3 regions of the Kitasatospora sp. NPDC056800 genome follow, and region 1 is predicted to be linked to each of the others. Evidence: riboswitches for the same ligand, from Rfam matches in the RefSeq annotation. Region 1 holds a riboswitch; each other region holds the start of a gene.
What was found. A riboswitch is a leader RNA that binds a small molecule or an ion and turns the genes downstream of it on or off. The one in region 1 is predicted to bind cobalamin.
Positions count from the first base shown of each region.

Region 2: linked by a shared signal. The riboswitch ahead of ACFRQN_RS36610 (iron ABC transporter permease) and the one ahead of ACFRQN_RS01425 (HoxN/HupN/NixA family nickel/cobalt transporter) in region 1 are both predicted to bind cobalamin.
Region 3: linked by a shared signal. The riboswitch ahead of ACFRQN_RS03465 (ABC transporter substrate-binding protein) and the one ahead of ACFRQN_RS01425 (HoxN/HupN/NixA family nickel/cobalt transporter) in region 1 are both predicted to bind cobalamin.

Region 1 covers NZ_JBHUAL010000003.1:63,604-70,738, forward strand. Annotated here, with positions in the region: gene ACFRQN_RS01415 (hypothetical protein) at 1-1,226, opposite strand, end outside; gene ACFRQN_RS01420 (metalloregulator ArsR/SmtB family transcription factor) at 1,349-1,732, opposite strand; cobalamin riboswitch at 1,815-2,028, shown strand; gene ACFRQN_RS01425 (HoxN/HupN/NixA family nickel/cobalt transporter) at 2,059-3,174, shown strand; gene rpmG (50S ribosomal protein L33) at 3,241-3,405, opposite strand; gene rpmB (50S ribosomal protein L28) at 3,550-3,786, shown strand; gene rpsN (30S ribosomal protein S14) at 3,786-4,091, shown strand; gene ACFRQN_RS01445 (CobW family GTP-binding protein) at 4,097-5,263, shown strand; gene rpsR (30S ribosomal protein S18) at 5,278-5,514, shown strand; gene rpmF (50S ribosomal protein L32) at 5,563-5,736, shown strand; gene ACFRQN_RS01460 (Xaa-Pro peptidase family protein) at 5,936-7,042, shown strand; gene efp (elongation factor P) at 7,122-7,135, shown strand, end outside.
Region 2 covers NZ_JBHUAL010000257.1:4,666-11,800, reverse strand. Annotated here, with positions in the region: gene ACFRQN_RS36625 (CGNR zinc finger domain-containing protein) at 1-247, shown strand, start outside; gene sodX (nickel-type superoxide dismutase maturation protease) at 255-617, opposite strand; gene sodN (superoxide dismutase, Ni) at 894-1,289, shown strand; cobalamin riboswitch at 1,371-1,496, shown strand; gene ACFRQN_RS36610 (iron ABC transporter permease) at 1,619-2,698, shown strand; gene ACFRQN_RS36605 (ABC transporter ATP-binding protein) at 2,695-3,498, shown strand; gene ACFRQN_RS36600 (ABC transporter substrate-binding protein) at 3,515-4,507, shown strand; gene ACFRQN_RS36595 (nuclear transport factor 2 family protein) at 4,598-4,981, shown strand; gene ACFRQN_RS36590 (GNAT family N-acetyltransferase) at 4,992-5,468, shown strand; gene ACFRQN_RS36585 (anti-sigma regulatory factor) at 5,657-6,067, shown strand; gene ACFRQN_RS36580 (SigB/SigF/SigG family RNA polymerase sigma factor) at 6,248-7,135, shown strand, end outside.
Region 3 covers NZ_JBHUAL010000008.1:32,847-39,981, reverse strand. Annotated here, with positions in the region: gene ACFRQN_RS03470 (iron ABC transporter permease) at 1-652, opposite strand, end outside; gene ACFRQN_RS03465 (ABC transporter substrate-binding protein) at 649-1,518, opposite strand; cobalamin riboswitch at 1,748-1,954, opposite strand; gene ACFRQN_RS03460 (shikimate dehydrogenase family protein) at 2,067-2,960, opposite strand; gene ACFRQN_RS03455 (3-dehydroquinate synthase family protein) at 2,962-4,026, opposite strand; gene ACFRQN_RS03450 (ROK family protein) at 4,093-4,998, opposite strand; gene ACFRQN_RS03445 (type II 3-dehydroquinate dehydratase) at 5,175-5,615, opposite strand; gene ACFRQN_RS03440 (DegT/DnrJ/EryC1/StrS family aminotransferase) at 5,778-6,944, shown strand; gene ACFRQN_RS03435 (Gfo/Idh/MocA family protein) at 6,953-7,135, shown strand, end outside.

The DNA.
Region 1 (7,135 bases):
CTGCCCTCGACGTCGTACGCGGTGGGCCACTCGGCGGCCCCGGGGCAGGGGACGGGCCTGGGGTAGGGCGGCAGGGCCGGTTCGTCCCCGGGTTCGTCCAGGCCGTCCAGGAAGGAGTAGAGCAGCGGGCGCAGCAGCCGGGCGGATTCGCCGCGGTGGGCGAGCGAGCGGTCGGTGATCTCGCGCAGGCCGGCCGGGGCCTCGGCGAGGGCCCGTTCGAGCTGGGCGGCGAGGTCCCCGTCCGGGTCGAGGACGGGGGCGGCCTGGCCGAAGGCGTAGCTGGGGGAGCGCGGGTCGAGTTCGGCGGCGCCGGTGGCGACGAGCATGGTGCGGTGTTCCAGGGCGGCGCCGTAGACGGTGACCGAGCCGTGGTCGCCGATCACGCAGTCGGCGGCGACGAGCGCGGCCTGCCAGCCCTGGTGGGGCGGGATCAGGCGCAGGCCCATCCGGCGGGCGTCGTCGAGCAGCGCCCCGGGGGCGTGGCGGCTCCACACGTTGGGGTGCAGGACGACGGCCACCGTGTACTCGTCGGCGGGCAGTTGGCGGACGAGCCGCCGGGGCAGGTCGGGGTGGCGGCCGAATAACGAGTGCTCGCTCCAGGTGGAGCTGACGACGACGAGCCGTCGGCCGCCGACGGCGCCGAGCGCGGCGCGGTAGCCGTCCCGGGAGCGCCGGCTGGCGAGCATCCGGTCGAAGCACGGGTCGCCGACCACCCGGGCGACGTCCAGGGCCTCGGGGCAGGAGGTCCGCAGCCGGTCCAGCTGTTCGGGGTGGGAGAGCCCGAGGACGTCCACGAACACCCGCCCGCGGTGGGTGAGTTCGTTGCGGGACAGGCCGGCGGCGCTGACCGTGTCGCCGGTGGACTCGGTGACCAGGCGGTTGTAGCCGGCGCCGTGCGGCAGGACGACGAGGCGGGCGTCCAGGCGGTGCATGGAGGAGTGGACGGCGCAGGCGACGGCCAGGTCGAAGCGGTGGCGGACGGCGTCGTCCCAGTCCAGCACGGTGAAGCCGGACAGGCCGTGCAGGTAGTCGTCCAGGGCGCGGTCGGCGAAGACGGAACCGGGGTTGACGGTGAAGTACCACTCGATGCCGTGCGGGCTCAGCAGGGAGAGGACGTCCAGCACCCGGGTGGCCGAGGTGAGGGTGCGGGCGACCGCCAGCACGCGGGCCTTGACCGGGTCGGTGTTCCAGCGGTCGGCGGGCCAGGCATGGGGGTGGGACGGCACATCATGATCGTACTGGCCGGGGCCGTTCACGGCGCGCCTTCCCGAGCGGGAGTCAGCGGCCCGGGCGGGAGTCGGCGGACCGAGCGGGAGTCAGCAGGTCGGGCAGGCGTCGGCGGGAGGGGTCAGCCCACTGCCGCGCTGGGCTCGTGGTGCTCGGCGGCGGCGCACTCGTCGAGGAGGGGGCGCATGGCCTCGTCCACGAGCCGGTAGCGCACCACTCGTCCGTCCCGGTCGCCGGTGACCACGCCGGCCGTACGGAGCAGCCGCAGGGCCTGGGAGACGGCGGGGTCGCGCATGCCGGTGGCCACCGCGAGGTCGCTGACGGCGAGCGGGCCGGCCCGGTGGAGGGCGAGCAGCAGGGCGAGCCGTCCGGGGTCGGCGAGCAGGGAGAACCGCTCGGCCCAGGACCGGACGTGCGCGGGGTCGCCGATCGCGGCGATGGCCTCGCAGACCCGGTGCCCGTCGATGGTGCGGTGGCCCGCGCGGTCGGCCGGTACGAGATGCATGCGGACATTCTTGCAGGCGGTCGCCTGTGATCCTGGACACCTGCGCAGGTGCGCAGCCTTGCACGGGTCGGGGCGCGGCCCCTACGGTGTTCCCCGCCGTGGTGCTCGGGAAGACCGGTGACGGACCCTCAGGGGTCCCAGCCCGGAGCGGCCCTCGCCACTGTGATCGGGTCGTTCCTCCGCCCGCGGAGGAACGTCGTCCGTGCCCACGGAGCCACTGGGTGCCTCGCGCACCTGGGAAGGCGGGCACGGGTATCCCGTCAGCCAGGAGACCGGCCACGGCATCTCACGAGGTTTTCCACGAGGTGCTGGAGCGTGATCCGCAGATGACCCTGCCCGAAACCGTTGCCGCCGGCGCGAAGCCGGCCCCTTCCGTGCTGCCCAGCTTCAGATGGCGGCGCGAGGACACCGTCCGTACGGCCGGGCTGATGGCGGTGATCGTGGCCATGCACGTGGTGGCCTTCGGCACGCTGATCTTCCTGGTCGCGCCCGAGCGGTACGCGGTCGGTACCCAGGTCTTCGGGGTGGGCCTCGGCATCACCGCGTACACCCTCGGGATGCGGCACGCCTTCGACGCCGACCACATCGCGGTGATCGACAACACCACCCGCAAGCTGATGGCGGACGGCAAGCGGCCGGTCTCGGTGGGCTTCTGGTTCGCCCTCGGGCACTCCTCGATGGTGGTGCTGATGGCCGCCCTGGTGGCGGGCGGCGCGCAGCTGGCGAACACGCTGATGGACGACGAGTCGGCCACCCACAAGTGGCTGGGCGTGATCGGGACGACCACCTCCGGCGTGTTCCTCTACCTGATCGGCGCGCTCAACCTGGCGGCGCTGCTCGGCATCCTCAGGGTGTTCCGCTCGATGCGGGCCGGGAAGTTCGACGAGAAGGAGCTGGAGGCGCACCTCGACTCGCGCGGCTTCATGGCCCGGGTGCTGAACCGGGCGACCCGTTCGATCACCCGGCCGGGGCAGATGTTCCCGGTGGGCATGGTGCTGGGCCTGGGCTTCGACACCGCGACCGAGGTCACCCTGATGGTGATGGCCGGCTCGGGCGCGGCCTCCGGGCTGCCCTGGTACGCGATCGTCTGCCTGCCGCTGCTGTTCGCGGCAGGGATGAGCCTGTTCGACACCCTGGACGGGACGTTCATGAACTTCGCGTACCAGTGGGCCTTCGCCAACCCGGTCCGGAAGGTGTACTACAACCTGACCATCACGGGTCTGTCGATCGCGGTGGCCTTCATCATCGGCACCATCGAGCTGGTCGGGGTGCTGCACGAGAAGCTCGACCTGACCGACCCGGTCACCGGGTTCGTCGCGGACATCTCGCTGGACAACGTGGGCTACGCGATCGCCGGGCTGTTCGTGGTGGTCTGGGCGATCGCGATCGGGTACTGGAAGCTCGCCCGGGTCGAGCAGCGCTGGACGCCCGAGGGCTCCTGAGCCGAGCGGCCCGGCCACCCACGGCGCCTCCCCGAGTCCGGGGAGGCGCCGTTCGCGTGTCCGGGGTCAGCGCTCCTCGCGGAAGTCGACGTGCCGGCCCGCGGCCGGGTCGTACTTGCGCAGGACCATCCGGTCCGGGTCGTTGCGGCGGTTCTTGCGGGTCACGTACGTGAAGCCGGTGCCGGCGGTGGAGCGGAGCCTGATCACCGGGCGCAGTTCGCTGCGGGCCATGGGACGTCCTCCTGGGGTCTGGGGGTCGGGGTCTCGGGTTCCGGTCCGAGGGGTTGGCTCGAACCGTACATCGAAATGGAAGTCATTTTCATCTGGTGTAACGTGAGCCCGGTCCTGCCCATTCCCGGACGCCAGGGAGCACCCATGTCCGCCCGCTGCCAACTCACCGGCCGCCGGCCCGGCTTCGGCAACGCGATCTCGCACTCGCACCGCCGCACCGGCCGCCGCTTCGACCCCAACATCCAGCGCAAGCGCTACTGGCTGCCCGGCGAGGGCCGGTACGTCCGGCTGGCGCTGAGCGCCAAGGGCATCCGCACCGTCGACGCGATCGGCATCGAGGCCGCCGTCGCCCGCATCCGCGCCCGGGGGGAGAAGGTCTGATGGCCAAGCAGAGCAAGATCGCCAAGAACGAGCGGCGGCGCGCCGTCGTCGCCCGCTACGCCGAGCGCCGGGCCGAGCTCAAGCGGACCATCGCCCACCCCGGCACCGGCCCCGCCGAGCGCGCCGCCGCCCAGGCCGAGCTCGCCCGCCAGCCGCGCGACGCCAGCGCCACCCGGGTCCGCAACCGGGACGCCGTGGACGGCCGGCCCCGCGGCTACCTGCGGGCCTTCGGCCTCTCCCGGGTCAACCTGCGCGCCCACGCCCACGCCGGGCACCTGCCCGGTGTCCGCAAGGCGAGCTGGTGAGCGCCGTGGACGGGACCAGGCTGCCGGTGGTGGTCGTCGCCGGCCTGCACGCGGAGCAGCGCCGGGCCGCCGTCGAGGAACTGGCGGCGGCCGCGGTGGACGCCGTGGTCCTGCACCACGACCTGCGGGACGCCGCGCTCGGCACCGTCCGCTGCGAGCTGCGCGACGCCGCCGGGGCCTTCGACGCGGCCGACGTACCGCTGGCGAACGACTGCCCGTGCTGCGCCCTGCGCGAGGACCTGCTGCCCCGGCTGCTGGAGATCGCCGACGGCGGCCGGTACGGACTGGCGATCGTCGAACTGTGGGGCGGCAGCGACCCGCACCCCGCGGTCGAGGTGATCGCCGGGGGAGAGGTGGACGGGCGGCCGCTCGACGACGCCGTCGAACTGGCGGGCGTGGTCACCGCCGTCGACCCGGACCGGCTGGTCGGCGAGCTCTCCGTCCCCGACGACCTGGTGGAGCACGGCGAGCAGACCGCCTCGCGCGACGACCGGACCCGCGCCGAGGCGCTCGCCCACCAGATCGAGTACGCCGGCACGCTCGCCGTGCCGCGCGCCGCGGCGCACGCGCCGGGGCTCGCCCTCCTGCGCCAGCTGCACGCCACCGCCCGGACCGTCCGGCTCGGCACCGGCGCGCTCACCCGGGCCGCGCTCGGCGGCTTCGACGTGGCCGCCGCCCGCGACCGGGTCAACCCGGCGCTCGCGCTGCTGCCGCAGGAGCGGGACGAGGCGGGCGTCGCCACCCTGCTGTGGGAGCGCCGCCGACCGCTCCACCCCGAGCGGCTGCACCGGGCGCTGGAACTGCTCGTCCCGGCGGCGCAGCGCAGCCGCGGCCGGTTCTGGCTGGCCAACCGGCCCGATCTGATACTCGCCTGGGACGCCGCCGGGGCGAACCTCGCGGTCGAGGAGTGCGGGCCCTGGCTCACCTCCCTGCCCGACGCGGCCTGGGAGCTCTACCCGCCCGCGCGCCGGGCCGCCGCCGCCCTCGACTGGCACCCCCGGCACGGCGACCGGGTGCAGCAGCTCAGCTTCACCGCCGAGGGGCTGGACGTCGACGGCATCACCGACCTGCTCGACTCCTGCCTGCTCACCGACGCCGAACTCGCCGCCGGCGAACCCGGCTGGAAGGCCCTGCCGGACGCCTTCCAGGACCTGCTCGACCCCGTCCACTGAAGGAGCGCCCTCCCGTGCGCAAACGATCCGCCCCGCCGAAGCCCCGGCCCAACCCGCTGCTCGCGGCGGGCATCGAGTACATCGACTACAAGGACACCGACCTGCTGCGCCGCTTCGTCTCCGACCGCGGCAAGATCCGCGGCCGCCGGGTCACCCGGCTCACCGCCGAGCAGCAGCGGGCGGTGGCCCGGGCGATCAAGAACGCCCGGGAGACGGCCCTCCTGCCGTACGCCTCGGGCGCCACCCGCTAGCGCCGCCCGACGACGCGTTCGACCACACCACCCGAGAAGGAGCCCGCGATGGCCGTACCCAAGCGCAAGACCTCCCGCAGCAACACCCGGCACCGCCGGGCCCAGTGGCGGGCGACGCCCCCGAAGCTGGTCGCGATCACCCTGAACGGCCGGGAGATGCTCGTCCCGCAGAACCTCGCCCCGGCGTACCGGCGGGGTCTGCTCGAACCGTACGGGCAGTAGGCGCGACGGGAGGAAGCCGCCGCCGAGGGGAGGTGGGCCCCTCGGCGGCGGCGCGCGTCCGAGCGGCGGTGGGGGCGGGGGCCCCGGCGCGGGCCGGAGGGCGACGGCGCGGTCGCGCGGGGGGCGCGCAAGGGGCACCGGGGGTTCTGGCGGGGGTGCTCGGCGGGCGCTTCGGGCCGGGGGTTCGTAGGCTCGACGCATGGCGGATGCGTACGCGGGGCGGCGGGAGCGGGTGAGGGAGCACTGCAGCGCGGCCGGGGCCGATGCGGCGCTGATCACCCGTGCGGCGAACGTGCGGTACCTGACGGGCTGCGCGCCCTGCGGGGCGAGCCTGTTGCTGACCAGGGAGCGGGCGCTGCTGGCGCTGCCGGACGACCTGCCGCCGGACGACACCGGGGAGCACCTGATCGCCCCGGACGTCACCCGGCTGCCGGTGGCGGCCGGCTCGGACACCGCGCTGGCCGCCGCGGCCGCGGCCACCCGCTCCGGGGTGTCGGGCCTGGCGGTGGAGGAGCACGACCTGACCGTCAGCCGGCACCGGGCGGTGGGCGACCTGATAGCGGGGACCCGGCTGGTGGACCTCGGCCGGACGGTCGAGCGGCTGCGGGTGGTCAAGGACGAGCACGAGATCGCGGACCTGCGGATCGCCGCCGAGATCGCCGACCAGGCGCTGGGCGAGCTGCTGGAGTCGATCCTGGTCGGCCGCACCGAGCGGCACCTGGCGATGGAGCTGGAGCGCCGGATGATCGACCACGGCGCCGACCGGGCGGCCTTCCCGGTCTCGGTCGGCACCGGCAGCCACTCCGGCCAGGCCGCCCACCAGCCGACCGACCGCCGGGTGGAGGAGGGCGACTTCCTGACCGTGGTGATGGGCGCCCAGTACCGCGGCTACGGCGTCTCCACCGCCCGCACCTTCGTGATCGGCGCCGCCCCCGCGCCCTGGCAGGTGGAGCTGCACCGGCTGGTCTTCCGGGCCCAGCGGGCCGGGCGGGAGGCGCTCGGACCAGGCGTGGAGCAGTGCGTACCCGACCGGGCCGCCCGGCAGGTCCTGGAGGCGGCCGGCCACACCGAGCCCTCCCCGCACCCGGTGGGCCACGGCATCGGGCTGGAGATCCGGGAGGCGCCGCGCCTCGGTCCGGCGGACATGGGTAAACTGGACAGCCGCGTGCCGGTCACCGTCGGTCCGGGGGTTCACCTCCCGGGCAGGGGCGGCGTCCGGATCGAGGACACGCTCGTCGTGCGCCCCCTTGAGGAGGGCGGGCCCGAGCTGCTCACCATCACCACCAAGGAGCTCCTCGCCCTGTGACCGCGACCCCCCGGGGGGCCGTGGGCGGCAGGACGCAATCCCTTGGTTCCTTGACAGCTATACAGGAGTAAGTGCGCCCGTGGCTTCCACGAA
Region 2 (7,135 bases), on a different contig from region 1:
CGACAACTCCCCCACCGCCACCGCCCACTTCAGCGCGGTCGCCTGCATGGGCCTGGCCGTCCACCTCACCGAGCTGGGCGCCGACCGGCTCGGCATCTGCCAGGCCGCGCCCTGCCGCAACGCCTACCTGGACACCTCGACCAACCGCTCCCGCCGCTACTGCTCGGACCGCTGCGCGACCCGCGCCAACGTGGCCGCCTACCGGGCCCGCAAGCGCCTGGAGGCGGAGGCGGCGGCCCGGGCGTAGCGGCCCGCTAGACCTCCTCGACCCAGGCGCCGAGCCGGCGGGCCAGGCCCGGCACCCGGGCCAGCCGCGGGGTGAGCAGCAGCCGCTCCAGCCGGCGCCCCGGCGCCAGCCAGACCGGGCTCGGGCGCAGCCGCAGCAGCACCCGGCCGAGCACCAGCTCGTCCGGGACGGCGCCGTAGCTGCGGCTGTCGCTGTCCACCGGGCGATTGTCGGAGAGCAGCCACCAGCCCGTGGCCCGGCGCTCGGCGGCCCGCTTCACCACCAGCAGGTCCTGCTGGAACGGGTGCCGGAAGACCACCACCGCGCCGGGCCGGATCGGCGCGCCGTAGCGGACCAGCAGCCGGTCGCCCTCGCGCAGGGTCGGGACCATCGACGGCCCCGCCACGTCGACCAGCCCGAACGGCAGCGCGCCGCCCGGGCCGCGCTCCCCCGCCCCGGCGCCCTCCGCTCGCGTGCTCCGCGCCACGACTCCTCCTCCCGCCCCCGCTCGCGCCCCCAGTCTGCCGTACGGACCGCCGTCCGTCCGATGTCCGGATTGCGCCGGTTCCCGGTCCGTCTTTCGCCCTAGGCCCACCGCCCGATCGCGAAACCGGGAGGGCGGAAGGGTAATCTCGGGCGCGGGAAGACGATCTAAGGAAGGACTCCCATGTTCTCTCGTCTGTTTGCACCGCGCGCCACCGTCCACGCCCACTGCGACCTGCCCTGCGGCGTCTACGACCCCGCGCAGGCCAAGCTGGAGGCCGAGTCGGTCAAGGCCACCCAGGAGAAGTACCAGGCCAACGAGGACCCGCACTTCCGCGCCCGCGCCGTCATCATCAAGGAGCAGCGCGCCGAGGCCGTCAAGCACCACATCTCGGTGCTGTGGAGCGACTACTTCAAGGCCCCGCACTTCGAGAAGTACCCGCAGCTGCACCAGCTGATCAACGACACCCTGAAGGCCGCCTCGGCCGCCAAGGCGTCCACGGACCCGGCCACCGGCCAGGCCCTGCTCGACCTGATCGCCCAGGTCGACAAGATCTTCTGGGAGACCAAGCAGGCCTGAGCCTGACGCGTCGCCACCCGACCGCCCCCGTCCGCACCGCCGGACGGGGGCGGTCGTGCGTTCACGTCCGACCCGGCCCGGTAAGGGTTGCCTGCCCTGAGTGGCTGTTATGCTGCCAGGGCGTCCGAGGGGGAAGTCCGGTGCGAATCCGGCGCTGACCCGCAACGGTGAGCACGGCCCGTACCCGCCCGTACGGCCGCGCCAGCCCGATCGCCCTCGGCCGCCGACCTCCCGACAACTCGCCGCGGACTGCGAGGGGAACGGCGCCCCGGCACGCCCCCGGCCCGCGCCCGCCCCGGCGCGCTCCCGGCCCGAGGCAAGGCGCACCCGTGAACCGCGCACCCGTCAACCGTGCAGTCGGCCCGCCCGCTCGCCGAATACCCGTCGTCCCGCTCGCCGCCGGCCTCGCCGCCGCCCTGCTGCTCTCCCTGGTCTGCGGGGTCGCCCTCGGCTCCTCCGGGCTCGGCCTGCCCCGGGTGCTGCGGCTCCTGGGCGCCGGGCTGACGGGCGGCCGGCTGGACGCGGACGAGGCGGCCGCGTACGCGATCGTCTGGGAGATCCGGCTGCCGCGCACCGTGCTGGCCGCCGTGGTCGGCGCCGGGCTGGCCGCCTGCGGGGTCGCCGTCCAGGCCCTGGTGCGCAACGCGCTGGCGGACCCCTTCGTGCTCGGCATCTCCTCCGGCGCGGCCGTCGGCGCCAACGCCGTGATGCTGTTCGGCGCCTTCGCCTCGCTCGGGGTGTGGGCGATCTCCGCCTCCGCCTTCGGCTCCGCGCTGGCCGCCATGACCCTGGTCTACGTCGCGGCCCGCACCGCGTACGGGCTCACCCCGCTGCGGCTGGTGCTCACCGGCACCGCGCTGTCCTACGGCTTCTCCGCCGCCACCACCCTGATGGTCTTCGCCGCCGACCGCGGCGAGGCCGCCCGGGACGTCATGATGTGGCTGCTCGGCAGCCTCGGCGGCGCCACCTGGGGCAAGGTGCCGATCGCCGCCGTCACCGTGCTGGCCGGGCTCGCCTACCTGGCCTGCACCGCCGGGCGGCTGGACGCGCTCGCGATGGGCGACGAGACCTCCGCCTCGCTCGGCGTGGACCCGGACCGGCTGCGCCGCGAGCTGTTCGTGGTGACCGCCGCCGTCACCGGCACCGTGGTCGCGGTCAGCGGGGCGATCGGCTTCGTCGGGCTGCTGATGCCGCACCTGGCGCGGATGCTGGTCGGCGCCGGGCACCGCCGGGTGCTGGTGGTCGCGCCGCTCGCCGGGGCGCTGCTGCTGGTCTGGGTGGACATCGCCTCGCGCACCCTGCTGGCGCCCGCCGAACTGCCCGTCGGGGTGTTCACCGCGGTGCTCGGCGTGCCCGCCTTCCTGGTGATGATGCGCCGCCGCGGCCAGGCCTTCGGAGGTGCCCGGTGACCGCGACGACCGACCCGACCCCGGTGCACGCCCAGGACCTCGCCGTCGACGGCGTCTCGGTGGAGCTGGCCGGCACCCGGCTGGTCCACGAGGTGAGCCTGGCGGCCGCCGCCGGGCAGGTGGTCGGCCTGATAGGCCCCAACGGCAGCGGCAAGTCGACCCTGCTGCGCTGCGTCTACCGGGTGCTGAAGCCGGCCGGCGGCGTGGTCCGGCTGGCCGGCGACGACCTGCACGCCCTCACCGCCCGCGAGAGCGCCCGCCGGGTGGCCGCGCTGACCCAGGAGCACTCCGCCGAGTTCGACTTCACCGTCGCCGAGGTGGTCGCCATGGGCCGGCTGCCGCACCGCCGCGGCTTCGGCGCCCAAGTCGACGGGGACGAGCGGCGCTGCGCCGAGGCGCTGCGCAAGGTCCGGGCCGGGCACCTCGCCGAGCGGGGCTTCCTGAGCCTGTCCGGGGGCGAGAAGCAGCGGGTGCTGTTCGCCCGCGCGCTGGTCCAGGAGCCGCGCCTGCTGGTGCTGGACGAACCCACCAACCACCTCGACATCGCGCACCAGTTGGAGGTGCTGGTGCTCGCCCGCGAGGCCGGTCCGACGGTGCTCACCGCGCTGCACGACCTCAACCTGGCGGCGGGCCACTGCGACCTGCTGTACGTCCTGCGGGACGGCCGGATCGTCGCCTCCGGGCCGCCCGACGAGGTGCTCCGACCCGCCCTGCTGGCCGAGGTGTTCGGCGTCCGGGGCACCCCGGTGCGCCACCCGGAGACCGGCGCCCTCCAGCTGCTCTTCGACCGCCTCCCCTGACCCCCAAGGAACTCCCGTGCGCACCAAGGCCGTTGCCGCCACCGCCCTGCTCGCCCTCGGACTCGTCGGCTGCGGCGCCGAGATCGCCCCGAAGGAGGCCGCCACCGCCTCCGCCCACTACCCCGTGACGGTGGACAACTGCGGGGAGAAGCTCACCTTCGCGCAGAAGCCCGCCCGGGTGGTGACCAACGACGTCAACATCACCGAACTGATGCTCTCGCTCGGCCTCGCCGACCGGATGGCCGGCTACGTGATGCCCGACGACAAGGGGAAGATCGACCAGGTCGCCTGGAAGGACGGCTACCAGCAGACCACCTGGCTCTCCAAGAAGATCCTCACCAAGGAGATCGCGCTGGACGCCAAGGCCGACCTGGTCTTCGCCGGCTGGCACTACGGCTTCGACGAGGGCAGCGGCGTCACCCCGCAGGCCTTCAGGGCGCTCGGCGTCGACTCGTACGTGCTCAGCGAGTCCTGCCGCAGCGGCAAGGGCACCGAGCGCGGCGTGATGGACCCGCTGGAGGCGCTCTACACCGACCTGGCCAACCTCGGCGAGATCTTCGACGTCAAGGACCGCTCCGACCAGCTGATCGCGGACTTCAAGGCGCGGATCGCCGCCGTCCCGCCGGCCGAGCGCCACCCGTCCGTCTTCCTGTACGACAGCGGGCAGGACAAGCCGTACACCGCCGGGAAGTTCGCCGCCGCCAACGAGATCATCGCCAAGGCCGGCGGGACCAACATCATGGGCGACCTCGCCGACAGCTGGGTCACGGCCGGCTGGGAGAGCGTGGTGCAGCGCGACCCCGAGGTGATCGTGATCAACGACTACGCGACGCCGAAGGCCGAGGAGAAGCGAAAGTTCCTGATGTCCTTCCCGCCGCTGGCCGACGTCGCCGCGGTCAGGAACGGCCGGATCTTCGTCATGGACTACGTCGACCTGGTGGAGAGCCCGCGCAACCCGGCCGCGATCAGCGCGCTGGCCGCCTACCTGCGCACCGTGCCGGCCCCCTGACCGGCCCGGATCCCGCTCCTCCGGGTCCGGGCGGCCGCGGGCGTACGCTCAAGGTACGAGCCGACGGAACCCGACCGGAGGAGCGAGATCATGACCACCACGACGGCCCCCGCCGCCTTCGACACCCGCGCACTGCGCGAGGGCATCGAGCGCCGCGACGCCGAGGCCCTCCTGGCGCTCTACGCGGAGGACGCCGAACTGCGCATGGTCGACCGCAAGACCCAGCCCAGCCACCCCCTGGTGATGCACGGGCGGGAGGAGATCGGCGCCATGCTGGACGACGTCTACGGCCGCGAGATGACCCACACACTGGAACAGGTGGTCGTCCAGGGCGACCACGTCGCCTTCCTGGAGTCCTGCCGGTACCCGGACGGCGTCCGGGTGCTGATGTCCTCGATGGCCGGTCTGCGGGACGGCCGGATCATCGACCAGACCTCCCTCCAGGCCTGGGACGAGACCGGTCCCGAGCAGTAGGCTCACGGACATGATCCGCACCGCCGTCGCCACCGACGTCCCCGTCGTCCACGCCATGATCCGCGAACTCGCGGAGTACGAGAAGGCCCTGCACGAGGCGAAGGCCACCGAGGAGCAGCTGCACGAGGCCCTGTTCGGCGAGAACCCGGCCCTGTTCGGGCTGATCGCCGAGGACGACGCCACCGGTGAACCGGTCGGCTTCGCGGTCTGGTTCCGCAACTTCTCGACCTGGCGCGGCACCCACGGGATCTACCTGGAGGACCTGTACGTCCGCCCGGAGGCGCGCGGCGGCGGCCACGGCAAGGCGCTGCTGCTGGAACTCGCCCGGATCGCCGTCGAGCGCGGCTACTCCCGGGTCGAGTGGTCGGTCCTGGACTGGAACCAGCCCTCGATCGACTTCTACAAGTCGATCGGCGCGGTGCCGATGGACGAGTGGACGGTGTACCGGCTCTCCGACGGGGCGCTGGCCGCCGCCGGGCAGCGCTGAACGGCTCCCGGGAGTCCGGGGAAAGGGTCTGCCACCCTGCGTCGCAATGCCTTACCATGAGTAACTCCCGAACCGGGGTGCGGAAGGCAGAGCGATGGCGGATCCGCGGCGCCGGGCCCCCTTCGGGGGTAGCAAGCGGTAACAAGCGGGGTACCAAGAAAGCACAGCGCGCCACCCAGGAGGCAAGGGTGTCCCAGATCGACGGCGATCTCGGCGTTCAGGACTTCGTGGAGGTCCGGCTGCCCGCAGCCGGGGCCTACCTCTCCGTCCTGCGAACAGCGACGGCCGGGTTGGCGGCCCGGTTGGACTTCACGCTCGACGAGATCGAGGACCTGCGGATCGCGGTCGACGAGGCCTGCGCCATCCTGCTCCAGCAGGCGGTGCCCGGCTCCGTACTGTCCTGCGAGTTCCGGCTGGTCGGCGACTCGTTGAAGGTCACCGTCTCCGCCCCGACCACCGACGGCAAGGCTCCCGAACGGGACACCTTCGCCTGGACGGTGCTCTCCGCCCTGGCCGGCGAGGTCGACTCCTCGGTCGCCGAGGACAGGACCGTGACGATCAGCCTGCACAAGAAGCGCGGCGGGTCCCCCTCCCACTAGTCGGGCGCCGGACCGCACCGCACGACCGAGCAGCACCGAGCAGCACCCGCGCAAGGGCCGTCCGCCGCTCCCCCGCTCAGGGGACCGACGGACGGCTCCCGGTACCGCCACCCACGCGGTACGACCAACGAGACGATTCCGGGGCCACCGGCCCCGGTGCTCCCGGAACGGAACGGGGGAATGGCCGTGAGTGATCTGGACCGTACCGGCCTCGCGACGGCGGGACCTGCCGTACCGACCCAGGCGAGCGTTCCCGGCCTCGCCGCCAACGACGAAGCGCACCCGAAGGACGCCCAGCGGATGAGCCACCCCACCGAGCCGACGTCCGAGCCGACGCCTGCCTCCGCGCCCCCGCCGGACCCGGTGGACGAGACGGCCCCGGCCGTCGGGACGGAACCGGCGGTCGAGGCCGAGCCGACGGCCGAGGTCGAGCCGCACGTCGCCCTGCCCGCCCAGGGCTCGCACCGCACCGGCGCCCCGGACCGGGAGGCCGCCCGCGCGCTGTTCGTCCGGCTGTCCGCACTGCCCGAGGGCTCCCCGGAGCGGGTCGAGCTGCGCAACCAGCTGGTGCGGATGCACATCCCGCTGGTCGAGCACCTGGCCCGGCGCTTCCGCAACCGGGGCGAGCCGCTGGACGACCTGACCCAGGTCGCCACCATCGGCCTGATCAAGTCGGTGGACCGCTTCGACCACGAGCGCGGGGTCGAGTTCTCCACCTACGCGACGCCGACCATCGTCGGGGAGATCAAGCGGCACTTCCGCGACAAGGGCTGGGCGGTGCGCGTCCCGCGCCGCCTCCAGGAGCTGCGGCTGTCGCTCACCACGGCGACCAGCGAACTCTCCCAGCGGCACGGCCGCTCCCCCACGGTGCACGAGCTGGCCGAGCACCTGGGGATCTCCGAGGAGGACGTCCTGGAGGGCCTGGAGTCCGCCAACGCGTACTCCACGCTGTCCCTGGACGTGCCGGACAGCGACGACGAGTCGCCGGCCGTCGCGGACACCCTGGGCGCGACCGACGAGGCGCTGGAGGGCGTCGAGTACCGCGAGTCGCTCAAGCCGCTGCTGGCC
Region 3 (7,135 bases), on a different contig from region 1:
CGGCGGTGGGCCACCGCACGCCGGCGACCGAACCCAGCGTCCACTCCATGACCCCGCGCGCCGCGTCGCGGTCCCCGAGGACCATCACCACGAACGAGGTGTAGGCCCCGCACATCTGGCCGACCGCGATGCCGGCGAGCACGGTCCGGGCGGTGGGCAGCGACCGGGTTCGGGCGCCGGCCAGGGCCAGGACGACGGCGGCGGCGAGCAGGGCGCCGGCGAAGGCCGCCGTCGCCACCGCGCCGGTGCCCACGGCGCCGGTCACGCCGACGCCGAGGACGATCACGGTGACCGCGCCGGCGGCGGCTCCGTCCGAGATCCCGAGCAGGAAGGGATCGGCCAGGTCGTTCCCGGTCAGCGTCTGCAGCACCGCGCCGCAGACCGCGAGGCCGGCGCCGGTGGCGGCCGCTCCCAGCACCCGGGGCAGCCGCAGCTGCCAGACGATCTGGTCGTCCAGCAGCGTCACAGGCGGGTCGCCCAGCCCGAGACGGCGCGCCACGACCTCGATCACCGTTCCGACCGACTCGTGCTGCGAGCCCACGGCCAGGCCGAGGAGCAGGGTGCTCAGGAGCAGGGCCGCGGCGACGGCCAGGGCCGCCGTCGCGCGGCCCGGACCAGCGGGCCGCACGACGGGGTGGGGCGCGGTGGTCATGAAGCCGGGTGCAGTCGGCCCAGCCCGTCGGACACCCGGGCGGCACCGTCGGCGAGCAGCACGCCGGGGGTCGACTCGGAGAACGGCACCGTCACGAAGGCCTTGCGCTGCACGGCGGTGAGCTTGCTCAGGACCGGGTCGTTCTCCAGGTAGTCGATCTTGGACTGGGCGGTGTCCCAGTCGGCGTCCGCGACCACGATGGCGTCCGGGTCCGCCGCGACGACCTTCTCCCAGCTCACGTTCTGCCAGCTGCCGGGCAGGTCCCCGAAGACGTTGCGGGCGCCCACGGCGTCGAGCACGAGTTGGGGGCCGCCCTGGCCGGTGCCGACGTACGGCGTCTTGGTGTCCGAGTCGAACCACAGGACCTTCAGGCCCTTGCCCGCGGCCGTCGCCGTGAACTGCGCCAGCTGCTGCTCCTGCTGCCGCTGGATCGCGGCGGCCCGCTCCGGGACGCCGAAGACCTTGGCGACGTCGTTCAGCTCGCCCCACGCCGCCTGCCAGGTCGTCGGCGGCACCTGGTTCTTGTCCGAGCAGCCGAACGGGGACAGGTACGACGGGACGCCCTGGCCGCGCAGCTCCTCCCGGGTGCCCGCGACCTTGTCGGTGAACGCGGTGGAGTAGGAGGCGTACAGGAAGTCGGGACGGGCCGCGAGGAGGTTCTCCTTCGTCGGGTACTTCTTGGAGAGCACCGGGACGGAGTCGTAGGCGGCCTTCCACTTCTCCGGGACGGAGTCGTCGAGGTAGGCGGTACCGGCCATGCGGGACTGCAGGCCGAGGGCCAGGGCCACCTCGGTGGCACCCTGGTTGAGCGTCACCAGCCGCTCGGGCGGCGCGCCGACCGTCACGGTGGTCCCGCAGTTGTCCACGCTGACCGGCGCGGCACTTCCGGTCGCCCCGCCGGACGCGACGGGCGCGGGGGCGCCCGCGCACCCTCCGAGCACACCGACGAACAGCAGGGCCGTGACGGCCCGGCCGACACGTGTCGGACCTGTGGGACGTACGGGACGCATGGAGCGCGCGGAGCGCATGGAACGTATGGATCGGACCGGATGCGGGTACGGCTGACCGCTGGGCACGTGTTCTCCAAAACCCTCGTGGAACATGTCGCGCCGTGGCCGGTCTCCTGGCTTCCGCATCAACACGCCGCGACCGACCTTCCCGAGCGGCTCTCCCAGCCCGCCCAGTGGCCCTGACCGCTGGCGAAAGCCGGTCAGCGAGGGCCGCGGAACTCCGCGGCAACAGTGGCGAGGGCCGCACCGGACTCAGACCGGTTTCCCGAACACCACGGCGATGGCACGCTATCAGGCGTGGTCAGGTCGGTGGCGACCGGCTGGTGGGATGATCGTTTGGATCGTTCCCGGGGACGGGGGAGGGAACGGCCACGGGGGTCGGCCGGCTCCGGAGGGACGGGGGATCACCCCGGAAGGCGGAAGAAGGAGCGGTAGAGCGGCAGTTGCTCGGCGAGCATGTGGATGCCGGGGTGGGTGGCGAGGCCGAGGGCGGCGGCGGTGCGCAGCAGCGGGGTCTCGGCGGGCGTCATGATGATGTCGGCGACCAGCGCGCCGGGCACCAGTGGGGCCGGGTCGAAGGGGAGCGGGTCGGCCGGGTCCAGGCCCAGCGGGGTGGCGTTGACCGCGAGGTCGACGTCGGCGGGCGGGCACGGGGCGGCGGCCACGCGGCCGGGCCAGCGGGTGCCGAGCCGCTCCAGCAGGGCGTCCACCCGGCCCCGGTCGGGATCGGTGACGGTGAGTGCGGCGGCCCCTTCGGCGAGCAGGGCGGCGGCGATGGCGAGCCCCGCGCCCCCGGCGCCGGCCAGTGCCACCCGCAGCCCGGCCGGGTGGTGCCCGGCGGCGGCCAGGCCCCGGACGAACCCGGCGCCGTCGAAGTTGTCGCCGTACCAGCGGCCGTCCGGCTCGCGGCGCAGCGCGTTGGTGCTGCCCAACAGGGCGGCGGCGTCGCTGAGTTCGTCGGCGTGCCCGCACATCGCCAGCTTGTGCGGGACGGTGACCAGCAGCCCGTCCAGGTTGGCGACGGCCTTCAGCCCTCGGACGACCTCGTCCAGCCGGTCCGCCGGGGCGTGCACGGGGACGAGCACGGCGTCCACGCCGCTCGCCGCGAACAGCGGGTTGAGCAGGGCGGGCGCCTTGGCCTGTGCGACCGGGTCGCCGAGCACCGCGAACAGCCGGGTGCGGCCGGAGATCGGCGGGCGGGCGGCCGGCGCGTCGGGTGCGTCGGGTGCCGGTACGTCGGCGGCCGGTACGTCGGGGGTCGGCAGGTCGGGGGTCGGCAGGTCGGGGTGAAGGGACACCTCAGGCCTCCCCGGCGGCGGCGCGCGGCATGGCGTCCAGCGTGCGGGCGACCAGTGACTCGGGGACGTCGCTGACGAGTTCGGCGCCGCGCGGGCCGTCCAGGACGAAGGAGAGCCCGTCGACGGCCTTCTTGTCCAGCCGCATGAGGGCGATCAGCGCCCCGGTGCCGACCTCCGGCGGCAGCGCGGTCGGCAGCCCGTAGTGGGCGACCACCTCGTGGTGCTCGGCGACCCGCTCGGGGCCGATCCGGCCGAGCGCGCTCGCCAGCCGGCCGGCGAAGACCGTGCCGACGCCGACCGCCTCGCCGTGGCGCAGCCGGAAGTCGGTGGCGCGTTCCAGCGCGTGGCCCAGGGTGTGGCCGTAGTTGAGGATGTGCCGCAGCCCGGTGTCGCGCTCGTCGGCGGCCACCACTGCGGCCTTGCGGGCGACGCTCGCGGCGATCTGCTCGGGCAGCGGCAGGTGGCGGAGGTCCCCGGCGCCGATGAAGTGGCAGCGGGCGATCTCCCCGTAGCCGTTGACGCGTTCGCGCGGCGGGAGGGTGTCGAGGTAGTCGGTGTCGCAGAGCACGGCGGACGGCTGCCAGTACGCGCCCACCAGGTTCTTGCCCTCCGGGAGGTTCACCGCCGTCTTGCCGCCGACGCTCGCGTCGACCTGGGCCAGCAGCGAGGTGGGCAGGTGCACCACGGGCACTCCCCGGTGGTACAGCGCGGCGGCGAGCCCGACCGCGTCGGTGGTGGTGCCGCCGCCGCAGGAGACCACGGCGTCGGCCCGGCCGAGGCCGAACGCGGTGAAGCGGCTGCACAGTTCGGCCACCCAGGCGAGGGACTTGCCCTCCTCGCCGTCCTTCGCCTCCACCACCAGGGTGTCGAGGCCGGTGTCGGGCAGCCACTCGGCGGGCCGGGCGCTGACCACCGCGACCCGGCGGGCGCCGATCCCCGCGAGCACCCCGGCCAGCCGGTGGCGGGCGCCGGGGCCGATCAGCACCGGGTAGCCGCGCTCACCCAGCTCCACGTCGATGCGCCGCAGCCCGCCGTCCGTACGGACGAGGGTTTCTGTCGTGGTCAACTCGGCTCCCAGGGCTGGTCGGTGAGGTGGTGTGCGGTGCGGTGGGGTGCGGGCGCGGGCACGGCTTCAGGCCGCGGGCTGCAGCCGCGCCAGCGCGAGGGCGCCGTGCAGCGAGGACAGCCCGCCGAGCGCGGCCGGCCGGATCGCGGGGACCGGGCCGCCGGGGCGGGCCAGCGCGGCGGCGTGCGCCTCCACCCGCGCCGTGAAGCCGGGCAGCCCGTCGGCGAACCCGCCGCCCAGCACGGTCAGTTCGGGGTGGAACAGCTCGCCGAGCGAGACGGCCGCGGCCGCCAGCGCGGCGCAGGTCTCCTCGACGGCCTCCACCGCCCACGGCGCGCCCTCGGCCAGCCCGGACCGCAGCTCCGGGTACTCGACCGGCGCGCCGCGCAGCAGTTCCGCGCGCCGCAGGGTCGCCGGACCGGAGGCGGTGGCCTGCAGGCAGCCGCGCCGCCCGCAGTCGCAGACCGGGCCCCGGCGGTCGACGATCAGGTGCCCCGCCTCGCAGGAGCCGCGCCCCGGGCCCGGCAGCGGCGCGCCCCCGTGCACGACACCGCCGCCGACGCCCGTCCCGACACCCAGGTAGACCACGTGCCCGGACCCGGCGTGCACCGCCTCGGCGAGCGCGGCGAGGTCGCCGTCGTCCGCCCAGGCCAGGGCGGCGGCGGGGAAGAGCCGCCGCAGTGCCGGGACGAGGTCGAAGCCGCGCCAGTCGGGGCGGCCGGGCCAGGCGAGCACCCGGCCGTCCGGGCCGAGGGTCGCGGGCACGGCCACCCCGACCGCCGCGAAGTCGCCCTCCCAGCGCTCGCGCAGGTCGGCGACCGTGCCGGCCAGCGCCGTCCAGTCGGCGTAGGCGCCGGCCACCCGGGCGCCGGGCCAGCGCAGCACGGCCTCCTCGGTGCGGACCGGCCCGCCGGGCGGACCGTCCTCGGCGCGCAGCGCGACCTTGGTGCCGCCGATGTCGATGCCGAGCACGCCCCGGGCGGCCGTCGGGGCCTGAGTCGTGGGGGCCTGAGCTGTCGGGGCCTGCGGCGTTGGGCCCTGAGCCGCGGGGCCCTGAGCCGTCAGGGCCTGGGCCGCGGGACCCGGCGCCGCCGCGGCCCGCGTCGTCGTGGTGGTGCCCCCTGCCGGGGCGCCCGTCGCGAAGCCCATCAGGACGCCGGGACCTTCGCCAGCAGTGCCTGCGCGGCGAGCCGGTAGCCGAGCGCGCCGAGCCCGACGATCACGCCCGAGGCGATCGGCGCCAGTACCGACTCGTGCCGGAAGGACTCGCGCGCCCAGACGTTGGACAGGTGCACCTCGACGAACGGTCGCGGGTAGGCGGCGAGCGCGTCGCGCAGGCCCCAGCCGGCGATCATCAGCGCGCCCGGGTTCACGATCGCCCCGACGGAGCCGTCCCAGGCGTCCTGCACCGCCTCGATCAGCTGGCCCTCGGACTCGCGCTGGATGGAGACCACCTTCCAGCCCCGGCCGGCCACCTCGGCGGCGACCGCGGCCTCGATGTCGGCCAGGGTGTCGGTGCCGTAGACCTCCGGCTCGCGGCGGCCGAGAATCCCGAGATTGGGGCCGTTCAGCAATAGCAGTTCGCTCATATTCCGGTTATAGCAGCGAATTCCCCGGACGAACCCGGAGCGGGTTGCCGAACTGCAGGATAAGGGCTTTGTAGGGGGGTGCGTAGGGGAGGTGACGGGCCGGATTTCCTGGGTTAGCGTCCCGTTCCACGGTCCCCCCGACAGGAAAGGCTGCGCGGAATCATGAGTGCCCAAGGACGTCCGGCCCCGGAGTTCCCGGTCTGGCCCCAGTACGACGATGCCGAGCGCGAAGGACTGCTCAGGGCCCTGGAGCAGGGCCAGTGGTGGCGGATGGGCGGCAAGGAGGTCGACACCTTCGAGCAGGAGTTCGCCGAGTACCACGGCGCCGCCAAGGCGCTCGCCGTCACCAACGGCACCCACGCGCTGGAGATCGCCCTCCAGCTGCTCGGTGTCGGCCCGGGCACCGAGGTCATCGTGCCCGCGTTCACGTTCATCTCCTCCTCCCAGGCCGCCCAGCGGCTCGGCGCCACCGCGGTGCCGGTCGACATCGACCTCGACACCTACAACCTGAGCCCCGAGGCGGCCGCCGCCGCGATCACGCCGCGGACCCGGGCGATCATGCCCGTCCACATCGCCGGCCAGATCGCCGACCTGGACGCCCTCGACAAGCTCGCCGCCGACTCGGGCGTCTCGATCGTGCAGGACGCCGCGCACGCCCACGGCGCCCGCTGGCGCGGCCGCCGGGTCGGCGAGCTGGGCTCGATCGCCGCGTTCAGCTTCCAGAACGGCAAGCTGATGACGGCCGGCGAGGGCGGCGCCGTCACCTTCCCGGAGACCGCCCAGTACGACGAGGCGTTCCTGCGGCACAGCTGCGGCCGCCCGCCGACGGACCGGAAGTACTACCACCAGACCTCCGGCTCCAACTTCCGGCTCAACGAGTTCTCCGCGAGCGTGCTGCGCGCCCAGCTCGCCCGCCTGGACGGCCAGATCAGCGTCCGCGAGGAGCGCGCCAAGCTGCTCAAGAGCCTGCTGACGGAGATCCCCGGCGTGGTGCCGCAGGGCCACGACGAGCGGGCCGACCGCGTCCCGCACTACATGGCGATGTTCCGGGTGCCCGGCCTCGGCGAGGACCGGCGCAACGCCCTGGTCGACGACCTGATCGCGCGCGGCCTGCCCGCCTTCGTGGTCTTCCGCGCCATCTACCGCTCGGACGGCTTCTGGGAGTCGGCCGCGCCCGACACCACCGTCGACGCGCTGGCCGAGGCCTGCCCCAACAGCGAGGCGCTCACCGCCGACGGCATCTGGCTGCACCACCGCACCCTCCTCGCGAGCGAGCGGGCGATCGAGGACACCGCGCAGATCATCGCCGACGCCCTGGCCGCGGTGTGAACGCGCGGGTGAGCACCGCCGGACGGGGGCCGGACGCCCCGGTGCGGGTGGCCGTCGTCGGCCTCGGCTGGGCGGGCCGCACCATCTGGCTGCCCCGCCTGACGGCCCACCCGGCCTACCGGGTCACCGCCGTCGTCGAGCCCGGCCCCGGCGGCGCGGAGCACGTGCCGGCCGACGCCGCGCTCCTCGCC